Regions from separate parts of the Lactiplantibacillus brownii genome, predicted to be linked through region 3. Evidence: a T-box and tRNA genes for the amino acid it is inferred to sense, from the RefSeq annotation. Region 3 holds a T-box; the other regions hold tRNA genes.
What was found. A T-box is a leader RNA that pairs with one kind of tRNA and senses whether it is charged. The one in region 3 lies ahead of ileS (isoleucine--tRNA ligase), so its partner is inferred to be a tRNA-Ile.
Positions count from the first base shown of each region.

Region 1 (4,682 bases), 1.2 Mb from region 3:
CTCCCCATCGCAACTTGTCCTTAAAGTGAAAAGCATTTGACTCTTCACAAGACTTATTGTTTGGACATTCTAATCCAACAGAATGCACATCTTAGCCTACTGCGTCCCTCCATCGTTCAAACGCATTTAACTAGTACAGGAATATCAACCTGTTATCCATCGTCTACGCCTCTCGGCCTCGACTTAGGTCCCGACTAACCCTGGGAGGACGAGCCTTCCCCAGGAAACCTTAGTCATTCGGTGGATGGGATTCTCACCCATCTTTCGCTACTCATACCGGCATTCTCACTTCTAAGCGCTCCACAAGTCCTTACAGTCTTGCTTCACCGCCCTTAGAACGCTCTCCTATCACGTGACCTAATGGTCACATCCACAGTTTCGGTAGTATACTTAGCCCCGGTACATTTTCGGCGCAGGATCACTCGACTAGTGAGCTATTACGCACTCTTTAAATGGTGGCTGCTTCTGAGCCAACATCCTAGTTGTCTATGCAACTCCACATCCTTTTCCACTTAGTATACATTTAGGGACCTTAACTGGTGATCTGGGCTGTTCCCCTTTCGACGGTGGATCTTATCACTCATCGTCTGACTCCCGGATATGAATCAATGGCATTCGGAGTTTATCTGAATTCAGTAACCCAAGACGGGCCCCTAGTCCAAATAGTGCTCTACCTCCATGATCCTTAATCCGAGGCTAGCCCTAAAGCTATTTCGGAGAGAACCAGCTATCTCCAAGTTCGTTTGGAATTTCACCGCTATCCACACCTCATCCCAGCAATTTTCAACTTACACGGGTTCGGTCCTCCAGTGCGTTTTACCGCACCTTCAACCTGGACATGGATAGGTCACCTGGTTTCGGGTCTACAACCTCGTACTAAAAACGCCCATTTCAGACTCGCTTTCGCTACGGCTCCGACTTTTCAGTCTTAACCTTGCACGGGATCGTAACTCGCCGGTTCATTCTACAAAAGGCACGCCATCACGCATTAACGCGCTCTGACTTATTGTAGGCACATGGTTTCAGGAACTATTTCACTCCCCTTCCGGGGTGCTTTTCACCTTTCCCTCACGGTACTGGTTCACTATCGGTCACTAGGTAGTATTTAGCCTTGGGAGATGGTCCTCCCAGATTCCGACGGAATTTCACGTGTTCCGCCGTACTCAGGATACTGAACTGAGAAAGCTTGATTTAATCTACTGGGCTATCACCATCTATGGCGGATTTTCCCAAATCCTTCGACTATCAAACTTTTTGGTAACTCAAATGTTCAGTCCTACAACCCCAAAGAGCAAGCTCTCTGGTTTGGGCTGTTCCCCGTTCGCTCGCCGCTACTTAGGGAATCGAAATTTCTTTATTTTCCTGCTGCTAATGAGATGTTTCAGTTCACAGCGTTTACCTCCGACTAGATTATGAATTCATCTAGCGGTAACAGTTGATTAAAACTGCTGGGTTGCCCCATTCGGAAATCTCCGGATCATAGCTTACGTACAGCTCCCCGAAGCATATCGGTGTTAGTCCCGTCCTTCATCGGCTCCTAGTGCCAAGGCATTCACCATGCGCCCTTGTTAACTTAACCTTATTTTCCAAAGGAAAATACGATTAATTGAGTTTAGCGATTAAACTTCTTTTAAAAAACTCAAAAAACGCGGTGTTCTCGGTTTCATTATGAAAAAATATATTTGATATTATCTAGTTTTCAAAGAACAAGTTTCGTTGACGACCAATGTCGTCAATGGAGAATAACGGGATCGAACCGTTGACCTCCTGCTTGCAAAGCAGGTGCTCTCCCAGCTGAGCTAATTCCCCATAGTGATACAAGAACTATGCGTTCTCGATGGGCCTAAATGGACTCGAACCATCGACCTCACGCTTATCAGGCGTGCGCTCTCACCAACTGAGCTATAGGCCCAAAAGCGTTATTAAATTGAGAGTTAGACCTCTCAAAACTAAACAAAGTTTCAACAATCATGTGTAAGGTTTCCGTAATATTCCTTAGAAAGGAGGTGATCCAGCCGCAGGTTCTCCTACGGCTACCTTGTTACGACTTCACCCTAATCATCTGTCCCACCTTAGGCGGTTGGCTCCCGAAGGTTACCCCACCGACTTTGGGTGTTACAAACTCTCATGGTGTGACGGGCGGTGTGTACAAGGCCCGGGAACGTATTCACCGCGGCATGCTGATCCGCGATTACTAGCGATTCCGACTTCATGTAGGCGAGTTGCAGCCTACAATCCGAACTGAGAATGGCTTTAAGAGATTAGCTTACTCTCGCGAGTTCGCAACTCGTTGTACCATCCATTGTAGCACGTGTGTAGCCCAGGTCATAAGGGGCATGATGATTTGACGTCATCCCCACCTTCCTCCGGTTTGTCACCGGCAGTCTCACCAGAGTGCCCAACTTAATGCTGGCAACTGATAATAAGGGTTGCGCTCGTTGCGGGACTTAACCCAACATCTCACGACACGAGCTGACGACAACCATGCACCACCTGTATCCATGTCCCCGAAGGGAACGTCTAATCTCTTAGATTTGCATAGTATGTCAAGACCTGGTAAGGTTCTTCGCGTAGCTTCGAATTAAACCACATGCTCCACCGCTTGTGCGGGCCCCCGTCAATTCCTTTGAGTTTCAGCCTTGCGGCCGTACTCCCCAGGCGGAATGCTTAATGCGTTAGCTGCAGCACTGAAGGGCGGAAACCCTCCAACACTTAGCATTCATCGTTTACGGTATGGACTACCAGGGTATCTAATCCTGTTTGCTACCCATACTTTCGAGCCTCAGCGTCAGTTACAGACCAGACAGCCGCCTTCGCCACTGGTGTTCTTCCATATATCTACGCATTTCACCGCTACACATGGAGTTCCACTGTCCTCTTCTGCACTCAAGTTTCCCAGTTTCCGATGCACTTCTTCGGTTAAGCCGAAGGCTTTCACATCAGACTTAAAAAACCGCCTGCGCTCGCTTTACGCCCAATAAATCCGGACAACGCTTGCCACCTACGTATTACCGCGGCTGCTGGCACGTAGTTAGCCGTGGCTTTCTGGTTAAATACCGTCAATACCTGAACAGTTACTCTCAGATATGTTCTTCTTTAACAACAGAGTTTTACGAGCCGAAACCCTTCTTCACTCACGCGGCGTTGCTCCATCAGACTTTCGTCCATTGTGGAAGATTCCCTACTGCTGCCTCCCGTAGGAGTTTGGGCCGTGTCTCAGTCCCAATGTGGCCGATTACCCTCTCAGGTCGGCTACGTATCATTGCCATGGTGAGCCGTTACCCCACCATCTAGCTAATACGCCGCGGGACCATCCAAAAGTGATAGCCGAAGCCATCTTTCAAACTCAGACCATGCGGTCCGAGTTGTTATGCGGTATTAGCATCTGTTTCCAGGTGTTATCCCCCACTTCTGGGCAGGTTTCCCACGTGTTACTCACCAGTTCGCCACTCACTCAAATGTAAATCATGATACAAGTACCAATCATTACCAGAGTTCGTTCGACTTGCATGTATTAGGCACGCCGCCAGCGTTCGTCCTGAGCCAGGATCAAACTCTCAAATTAATGATGAGTTCTAAAAAAGCTCATTTAAAAAGTTGGTTCAAATTTATTAATTGTTTTCACGAATTGACTTCGCAAATGTTTTGCTAACAATCACAAGGATTGCTAGACCCTACACATTTGATTTGTCGAAACTTTGTTCAGTTTTCAAAGGTCTAATTTGTTGGTTGATTACCTCAACGTAACTTAATCATCATACCAAGTTGAGAACAACATGTCAACAACTTTTTTATAATTGATTTTCGTTGAAGACTTGCGGCTAACCGCTTTGTGCGCCTCAACAACGTATACTAATTTACCAATTATCCGGGCAGATTGCAAGCCCTAAATTGCAAAAATAACCAGTCAATATTACCATGTCGACATTGCCATTTTGTAAATGTACGGATATTAGTAGTCATTCAACATATTTGGCACATAAACAATCGTGTTTTGTAGCAGCTTGCCCCTTAACCATGGATGATTACGCAACCAGTCAAAATAATTGTTCGGCTAAAAAATTACCTCACTTTTTAAAAAAAATTACGTTAACTCATTAAAATCAACCAAAAGCCCCTACAGAATGACTCAAAACATGTTAGAAACCAAAAAAATCTCGTTGAAATTAGTCACAACTAATTTCAACGAGACTTTAAATTAACTACTTATCTTCTTCAGGACGCATGGTTGGGAACAGCAATACGTCACGAATGGAATCCGCATCCGTCATCAACATGACCAAGCGATCAATTCCGATACCTAAACCACCAGTAGGCGGCATCCCATATTCCAAAGCTTCTACGAAGTCTTCATCAATATGTTCTGCTTCATCATTACCAGCAGTCCGTTCAGCAGCCTGTGCTTCAAAACGTTGGCGTTGATCGATAGGATCATTTAATTCGCTAAAGGCATTGGCATATTCATTACCTAAAATGAATAATTCAAACCGGTCAGTAAATCGAGGATCCTTTTCGTTCTTCTTGGCCAATGGTGAAATTTCAACTGGATGACCATAGATAAAGGTCGGTTCATTAAGCGTATCTTCAACGAATTCTTCGAAGAACGCATTAATAATATGGCCAACCTTCCAATAAGATTCATACTTAACATGATGTTCATCCGCTAATTTACGCGCATCATC
Region 1 is NZ_JAVCWF010000001.1:540,945-545,626, reverse strand. Features, by position in the region: rRNA gene RA086_RS02155 (23S ribosomal RNA) at 1-1,579, opposite strand, end outside; tRNA gene RA086_RS02150 (tRNA-Ala) at 1,737-1,809, opposite strand; tRNA gene RA086_RS02145 (tRNA-Ile) at 1,839-1,912, opposite strand; rRNA gene RA086_RS02140 (16S ribosomal RNA) at 2,000-3,565, opposite strand; gene lysS (lysine--tRNA ligase) at 4,203-4,682, opposite strand, start outside.
Region 1: it has a tRNA-Ile gene. The T-box ahead of ileS (isoleucine--tRNA ligase) is inferred to sense a tRNA for this amino acid. The anticodon was not compared.

Region 2 (4,682 bases), 610 kb from region 3:
AGAATAAGGGCTATATTCAATTTGGGACTGACTTATTGTCGAGCAAGCATGATCAAACCGTTGCCTTTCGAAATGGGGACTTTGTCTCGCCGACCTATACGAAGTTGGGGAGCACCGTCTACAATTCTAAGACTGGTAAGAAGCTGACTGATATGACGGATACCCAAAAGAAGACAGTCAAGCAGATGCAAAATCATGTCACGACTGAACTCTCACTTTCTGATCGCGTTATTCAAGGAGACTTACTTCGCTTCTATACGCCTAAGGGCTTTAAGAAGGTCAATAAGTCTGACTATAACTATAAGGTCACTAAGACGCTGAAATCATTGAAAGAACTTCAAAAAGAGAAGAAGACGAGTGTCTTGTCGAAGAATAAAGGCAAGTCAACGGTGGATCTCTATCAAACGGATGCACCAGAACTATCTGATTCAAGTAGTTCTAGTAGCAGTTCAAGTAAATAAGCTTTCTGATGTGGGAACGATTACTTCGGTAGTCGTTCTTTTTTATGCCTTTAGGTTGAGTGGAGCGTGCTAAAGCGTACGAAAAAAATCCGGCGGCTATGTAGGTGGATAACAAAGTGGTTAAACCAAAGCGCCTCCAAGCGAATTAGCATGTAGGTGTCGAAGCCAACATTACTAAATCGAAAGGAGACGCTTGAAATGGCGAATAAGCTAAATAGTCTTGCACCGTACCAAATGGTTGTGCAAGTGCCATATCGTATTCACTCCAAAGTATAGAAGAAGACTGATTTATAATCAATATCGTCGTGACTGACAGAGGCATATTAAATTATTGTGCTTCATGAAGTGAGGAGGTTATTTTTACAGGCTATATTGGACAGATGGGTTGTGGTTAGAAGACAGAATGGTCACACTGAATTAAAACATAATTGTGACAAGTGGCTGGATCGTGTGACTGAGGAAGTTGCGGTACTAAGCTTATTCGGCGTTTACTGAAGTAAGATGGGGTGCGTCTTGTGGTAGAACTACCGCTTGAAATCATGATTGAAACGCCGTAAGATGTGTCACGTGACGATATTTGGTTAATTTTTGATCTTTTTCAAAATTAATTGGTTAAAATGCTTGACCCATGTCTCGATTATTGATATTATATTTCTTGTCGTTAAGAACGGCATGCAACATTACTCATGATTTTGAATATATCAGGACGTTTGAAACGTTATCTTGAATTTTTATTCAAAATGATTTATAAAAAGTTGTTGACATGTTCTTCTGATGATGATAAACTTTAATAGTTGTGTTGAGGAATTCAACCAACAAATTAGACCTTTGAAAACTGAACAAAGTTTCGACAAATCAAATGTGTAGGGTCTAGCAATCCTTGTGATTGTTAGCAAAACATTTGCGAAGTCAATTCGTGAAAACAATTAATAAATTTGAACCAACTTTTTAAATGAGCTTTTTTAGAACTCATCATTAATTTGAGAGTTTGATCCTGGCTCAGGACGAACGCTGGCGGCGTGCCTAATACATGCAAGTCGAACGAACTCTGGTAATGATTGGTACTTGTATCATGATTTACATTTGAGTGAGTGGCGAACTGGTGAGTAACACGTGGGAAACCTGCCCAGAAGTGGGGGATAACACCTGGAAACAGATGCTAATACCGCATAACAACTCGGACCGCATGGTCTGAGTTTGAAAGATGGCTTCGGCTATCACTTTTGGATGGTCCCGCGGCGTATTAGCTAGATGGTGGGGTAACGGCTCACCATGGCAATGATACGTAGCCGACCTGAGAGGGTAATCGGCCACATTGGGACTGAGACACGGCCCAAACTCCTACGGGAGGCAGCAGTAGGGAATCTTCCACAATGGACGAAAGTCTGATGGAGCAACGCCGCGTGAGTGAAGAAGGGTTTCGGCTCGTAAAACTCTGTTGTTAAAGAAGAACATATCTGAGAGTAACTGTTCAGGTATTGACGGTATTTAACCAGAAAGCCACGGCTAACTACGTGCCAGCAGCCGCGGTAATACGTAGGTGGCAAGCGTTGTCCGGATTTATTGGGCGTAAAGCGAGCGCAGGCGGTTTTTTAAGTCTGATGTGAAAGCCTTCGGCTTAACCGAAGAAGTGCATCGGAAACTGGGAAACTTGAGTGCAGAAGAGGACAGTGGAACTCCATGTGTAGCGGTGAAATGCGTAGATATATGGAAGAACACCAGTGGCGAAGGCGGCTGTCTGGTCTGTAACTGACGCTGAGGCTCGAAAGTATGGGTAGCAAACAGGATTAGATACCCTGGTAGTCCATACCGTAAACGATGAATGCTAAGTGTTGGAGGGTTTCCGCCCTTCAGTGCTGCAGCTAACGCATTAAGCATTCCGCCTGGGGAGTACGGCCGCAAGGCTGAAACTCAAAGGAATTGACGGGGGCCCGCACAAGCGGTGGAGCATGTGGTTTAATTCGAAGCTACGCGAAGAACCTTACCAGGTCTTGACATACTATGCAAATCTAAGAGATTAGACGTTCCCTTCGGGGACATGGATACAGGTGGTGCATGGTTGTCGTCAGCTCGTGTCGTGAGATGTTGGGTTAAGTCCCGCAACGAGCGCAACCCTTATTATCAGTTGCCAGCATTAAGTTGGGCACTCTGGTGAGACTGCCGGTGACAAACCGGAGGAAGGTGGGGATGACGTCAAATCATCATGCCCCTTATGACCTGGGCTACACACGTGCTACAATGGATGGTACAACGAGTTGCGAACTCGCGAGAGTAAGCTAATCTCTTAAAGCCATTCTCAGTTCGGATTGTAGGCTGCAACTCGCCTACATGAAGTCGGAATCGCTAGTAATCGCGGATCAGCATGCCGCGGTGAATACGTTCCCGGGCCTTGTACACACCGCCCGTCACACCATGAGAGTTTGTAACACCCAAAGTCGGTGGGGTAACCTTCGGGAGCCAACCGCCTAAGGTGGGACAGATGATTAGGGTGAAGTCGTAACAAGGTAGCCGTAGGAGAACCTGCGGCTGGATCACCTCCTTTCTAAGGAATATTACGGAAACCTTACACATGATTGTTGAAACTTTGTTTAGTTTTGAGAGGTCTAACTCTCAATTTAATAACGCTTTTGGGCCTATAGCTCAGTTGGTGAGAGCGCACGCCTGATAAGCGTGAGGTCGATGGTTCGAGTCCATTTAGGCCCATCGAGAACGCATAGTTCTTGTATCACTATGGGGAATTAGCTCAGCTGGGAGAGCACCTGCTTTGCAAGCAGGAGGTCAACGGTTCGATCCCGTTATTCTCCATTGACGACATTGGTCGTCAACGAAACTTGTTCTTTGAAAACTAGATAATATCAAATATATTTTTTCATAATGAAACCGAGAACACCGCGTTTTTTGAGTTTTTTAAAAGAAGTTTAATCGCTAAACTCAATTAATCGTATTTTCCTTTGGAAAATAAGGTTAAGTTAACAAGGGCGCATGGTGAATGCCTTGGCACTAGGAGCCGATGAAGGACGGGACTAACACCGATATGCTTCGGGGAGCTGTACGTAAGCTATGATCCGGAGATTTCCGAATGGGGCAACCCAGCAGTTTTAATCAACTGTTACCGCTAGATGAATTCATAATCTAGTCGGAGGTAAACGCTGTGAACTGAAACATCTCATTAGCAGCAGGAAAATAAAGAAATTTCGATTCCCTAAGTAGCGGCGAGCGAACGGGGAACAGCCCAAACCAGAGAGCTTGCTCTTTGGGGTTGTAGGACTGAACATTTGAGTTACCAAAAAGTTTGATAGTCGAAGGATTTGGGAAAATCCGCCATAGATGGTGATAGCCCAGTAGATTAAATCAAGCTTTCTCAGTTCAGTATCCTGAGTACGGCGGAACACGTGAAATTCCGTCGGAATCTGGGAGGACCATCTCCCAAGGCTAAATACTACCTAGTGACCGATAGTGAACCAGTACCGTGAGGGAAAGGTGAAAAGCACCCCGGAAGGGGAGTGAAATAGTTCCTGAAACCATGTGCCTACAATAAGTCAGAGCGCGTTAATGCGTGATGGCGTGCCTTTTGTAGAATGAACCGGCGAGTTACGATCCCGTGCAAGGTTAAGACTGAAAAGTCGGAGCCGTAGCGAAAGCGAGTCTGAAATGGGCGTTTTTAGTACGAGGTTGTAGACCCGAAACCAGGTGACCTATCCATGTCCAGGTTGAAGGTGCGGTAAAACGCACTGGAGGACCGAACCCGTGTAAGTTGAAAATTGCTGGGATGAGGTGTGGATAGCGGTGAAATTCCAAACGAACTTGGAGATAGCTGGTTCTCTCCGAAATAGCTTTAGGGCTAGCCTCGGATTAAGGATCATGGAGGTAGAGCACTATTTGGACTAGGGGCCCGTCTTGGGTTACTGAATTCAGATAAACTCCGAATGCCATTGATTCATATCCGGGAGTCAGACGATGAGTGATAAGATCCACCGTCGAAAGGGGAACAGCCCAGATCACCAGTTAAGGTCCCTAAATGTATACTAAGTGGAAAAGGATGTGGAGTTGCATAGACAACTAGGATGTTGGCTCAGAAGCAGCCACCATTTAAAGAGTGCGTAATAGCTCACTAGTCGAGTGATCCTGCGCCGAAAATGTACCGGGGCTAAGTATACTACCGAAACTGTGGATGTGACCATTAGGTCACGTGATAGGAGAGCGTTCTAAGGGCGGTGAAGC
Region 2 is NZ_JAVCWF010000001.1:1,163,791-1,168,472, forward strand. Features, by position in the region: gene RA086_RS05120 (LTA synthase family protein) at 1-461, shown strand, start outside; partial or broken gene RA086_RS05125 (IS200/IS605 family transposase) at 676-771, shown strand; rRNA gene RA086_RS05130 (16S ribosomal RNA) at 1,438-3,003, shown strand; tRNA gene RA086_RS05135 (tRNA-Ile) at 3,091-3,164, shown strand; tRNA gene RA086_RS05140 (tRNA-Ala) at 3,194-3,266, shown strand; rRNA gene RA086_RS05145 (23S ribosomal RNA) at 3,424-4,682, shown strand, end outside.
Region 2: it has a tRNA-Ile gene. The T-box ahead of ileS (isoleucine--tRNA ligase) is inferred to sense a tRNA for this amino acid. The anticodon was not compared.

Region 3 (4,682 bases):
CACAAAATGATTGGGAAACGATTACGACCACGGTCAGTTCTTTACGTGCAGATAGTGTGATCAAGGCAGCATTTAACCTGTCACGCCACCATGCTAAGGAATTGATCGAGGGGGCGCATGTTCGTCTGAATTGGGCCGATTTGCCTAAAGCAGATTACGAGATTGCGTTGTTGGATATGTTGAGTGTAAATCATTACGGCCGGGTCCGGTTGACCGAAATTGGCGGTGAGACGAAAAAGTCGCGGTTGCGAATTACTTTAAATATTATTCATAGTAAATAGGTATTGGAGGAAATTTAGTATGGTGTTAAGTCCTGATGACATTCATAACAAAGAGTTTTCCACGAAACTCCGTGGTTACAATATTGACGAGGTAAATGATTTTCTGGAACAAATTATTAAGGATTATCAAATTACCTTGAAGCAAAATAAGGACCTCCAGGAACGTTTAGACGCTAGTGAAGGTAAGCTCAAATACTTCAACGAACTGAAGGATTCCTTGAATCAGTCGATCTTGGTTGCCCAAGAAGCTGCCGACAAAGTTAAGACTAATTCGAAGAAGGAAGCAGACATCATTACCCGTGAAGCTCAAAAGCAAGCTTCTGACATTGTCAGTGAAGCCACGGATAAGTCGAACCAGATGATCGATGAAGCCTCACAAAAGGCTAAACGGTTATCCGTTGAAACGGATGATTTGAAGAAACAAACGCGGGTCTTCCGCCAACGACTCCAAGTGATGCTTGAATCACAATTGGAAGTTGTTAAGAGCAAAGATTGGGATCAACTACTCAGCGAAACCGATACCTCGAGTTACTCAGAGATTCAACATGTCTTGAAAGATGATAACCTTGACAACGGCGCCAATGCGAGCGTAAACTCGGAAGCAGTTGCTGAAATCACTGAACCAGCTTCTGGTGAAACCCCAGTCGCTGACGGTGGTGACCAAGCACAACAACAAACGGTGGTTATTTTCCCTGATGATGATGTTGACTCCGCGAAGTAAGTCGACTAGAATCAACAGTACAGATTAATTTTATTAACATTTTGAGGAGAACAGCAAACAACTTAGTGATACGCGCAGAGAGTCGGGGCTAGTGTGAACCCGATCGTTCCTCACGAAGTTGCAGATCATCTCCGAATGTCGACCTGAAATGAGTAAGGTCGACCGGTTCATGACCGTTACCCATGCTTATGAGAGAATCTAAACAATTCTAAAATTGGGTGGTACCACGATAACTTCGTCCCTTGTTGGGCGGAGTTTTTTTGTATCTAAAATTTCATGATTGATTTGGTAAAATATGATCATTTGTAGGTATCGGCAGTTGTCAAAAAATATTAAGGAGTGGTCAAATGCGCGTTAAAGAAACGCTTAATCTCGGTAAAACCAAGTTTAAAATGCGTGGTAACTTACCAGTGAAAGAACTCGAACGTGAAAATGTTTGGGCGGAAAACAAAGTCTATGAACAACGTCAAAAATTAAATGAAGGTAAGCCAACCTTTATTTTGCATGATGGGCCACCATACGCTAATGGTGATATCCATATGGGTCATGCGTTGAATAAAATTACTAAGGACTTTATTGTCCGTTATAAATCAATGAATGGCTTTCGCGCACCTTACGTTCCCGGTTGGGATACTCATGGGTTGCCAATCGAACAAAAGTTACAACAAGCGGGCTATGATCGTAAAAAGATGAGTACTAACGACTTTCGGGAACTTTGTCGCGAATATGCGTTGAAACAAGTCGATCGTCAACGTGACGAATTCAAGCGGTTGGGTGTTGCCGGTGAATGGGATAATCCTTATTTGACGTTGAAGCCAGAATTCGAAGCCGCTCAAATCCGGGTCTTCGGGGCCTTTGCCAAACGCCATTTGATCTATCGTGGCAAGAAGCCCGTCTACTGGTCATGGTCTTCAGAATCTGCCTTGGCAGAAGCCGAAGTAGAATATCATGACGTGACGTCACCATCTGCCTTTTATGGTGAAAAAGTGATCGACGGTAAGGGTGTCTTAGATGACAACACTTATATGGTCGTTTGGACCACCACCCCTTGGACGATTCCAGCTTCTGAAGGGATCACAATCGATGCTGGTTTCGATTACGCGGTTGTGCAACATAGTGGTGACGACCGGAACTATGTCATTGCCGCAGAATTAGTTGATGAAAATGCCAAGCGCTTCGGTTGGGAAGACGTCAAAGTCGTTAAAACCGTTAAAGGTGCTGACTTAGATCGGGTCATTTGTGAACATCCATTTGATGCGAGTCGTAAATTAGTGACCATGCTTGGTGATTTCGTAACCTTGGACTCAGGGACTGGGCTAGTGCATACTGCGCCTGGTTATGGGGAAGATGATTACCGCATCGGGATGAAGTATGATTTGCCGGTCTTTGCACCAGTAAACAACCAAGGAATCTTAACTGCTGAAGCGGGGCCTGATTTTGAAGGGGTCTTCTATGATGATGCCAATAAGATTGCGTTAGATAAATTAAAGGCTGCCGGCTTGTTGCTTGATTACATGCCTTATGAACACAGTTATCCCTTTGACTGGCGGACGAAGAAGCCAATCATCTTCCGGGCAACGCCACAATGGTTTGCTTCAGTGGGTGATATGCGTGATGAAATTTTACACGCGATTGATGACGTCAAATTCTTCCCTGATTGGGGTCAAAAACGGCTGCACAATATGATTCGTGATCGTGGTGACTGGGTCATTTCACGGCAACGGGTCTGGGGTGTGCCACTACCAATTTTCTATGGTGAAGATGGCACGGCAATTATGACTGAAGAAACGATCAACCATGTCGCTGATTTAGTGGGTCAATATGGCTCAAATGTTTGGTTTGAACGTGATGCCAAAGACTTATTGCCAGCAGGCTTTACGAGTGAACATTCACCAAATGGCACTTTCACTAAAGAAAACGACATTATGGATGTTTGGTTCGATTCAGGCTCGTCACATCAAGGTGTCTTGGCAGAACGGCCTTATTTGACCTATCCAGCTGATCTATATTTGGAAGGCTCCGACCAATATCGTGGCTGGTTCAACTCTAGTTTGATCACGAGTGTGGCCGTTTCTGGTCATGCCCCATACAAACAAGTCTTGTCACAAGGCTTCACCTTGGACAACAAGGGCCGCAAGATGAGTAAGTCGCTCGGTAATACGATTGCGCCAGCAGAAGTCATCAAACAAATGGGTGCTGAAATCGTTCGTTTATGGGTCTCATCCGTTGATACGAGCTCTGACGTGCGGGTCTCCATGGAAAGCTTCAAACAAGTTGCCGATGGGTACAAGAAGTTCCGAAATACCATGCGGTTCATGTTAGCTAATACGACTGATTATGATCCAGCCGAGAATCGGGTCGCTTTTGAAGACTTGGCAACAGTTGATCAGTATATGGCAGTCCGCTTGAATGATTTCGTGGCGGAAGTCAAGGATCATTACGATCACTATGATTTCTTGGACATCTACAAGAAACTTTTAAACTTCTTAACGGTTGATTTATCTAATTTCTATTTGGATATTGCCAAAGATATCATGTATATCGATGCTGAAGACAGCCATTCACGGCGGTCGATGCAAACGGTCTTCTATGACGTCTTGGTCGCATTGACAAAACTCTTTACGCCAATGTTGCCACATACTACGGAAGAAATTTGGCCATTCTTGAAAGAAGCTGGCGAATTTGCCCAATTGACAGAATTGCCAACGGTGAAGACCTATGCCAATGCAACCGAATTGAACACTAATTGGCAAAAATTCATGGACTTACGGAGCAACGTTTTGAAGGCGTTGGAAGAAGCTCGTGACGCCAAATTGATTGGGAAATCTTTAGAAGCTCATTTGGACTTATACGTTGACACTGAAACTAAGACATTATTGGACAGTTTACACACCGATGTCCGTCAAATGTTGATGGTCTCAGGACTGGACTTACATGATTTAGCGGCGGCGCCAAGTGATGCCGAGACTTTTGGTGACCATGCAGCCATCAAAGTGAGCCATGCGGCTGGTGAAGTTTGTTCACGTTGTCGGATGACGAAGACTGATGTCGGTAGCGATGAAGCTTATCCAATGCTTTGTGCGCGTTGTGCCGAAATCGTTCGGACGAACTATCCTGAATCAGTGACAACTGGTTTGGAAGCTTAATTAAACACTTGATAGAACGGGTTAACTGACAGGCAACTGTTGGTTAGCCCGTTTTTATTAAAATATGGCATTAATTGTCCGTCTCCGTGGACCAGCACGTTTCAGACCAACTGGAACGGACAATTAACCAATGACTTACAAATAGGATGGTGACACCACATTAGTTTCATTAAGTTTTTGGTTCTTCGGAATTGAAATATTGTTAAAAAGTCAGTATGATAGTGAAGTAACTAAAACCGAGTTTATTAAATAGATAGGATGCTGATGGCAGTGAAAATGATCAAGGTGCATGGTTCCGGTAATGATTTTTATTTATTGGACCAAACGCAATTTCCAGAGCCGCTTACGGATAAGGGCTTAAAGCAGTTGGCAATTAATATTTGTAAGCGCGATGGAGCGGGCTTATACGAAGGGGCTGACGGCGTATTAGTCGTTGATAAGTCTGAACATGCTCACGTTTTAGGGCGGATGCGGGTCATTAACGCAGACGGCACTGAAGCAAGCATGTGTGGTAATGGGTTACGAACCGTTGCC
Region 3 is NZ_JAVCWF010000001.1:1,768,954-1,773,635, reverse strand. Features, by position in the region: gene RA086_RS08265 (YlmH family RNA-binding protein) at 1-281, shown strand, start outside; gene RA086_RS08260 (DivIVA domain-containing protein) at 301-1,002, shown strand; T-box leader at 1,035-1,248, shown strand; gene ileS (isoleucine--tRNA ligase) at 1,350-4,148, shown strand; gene dapF (diaminopimelate epimerase) at 4,413-4,682, shown strand, end outside.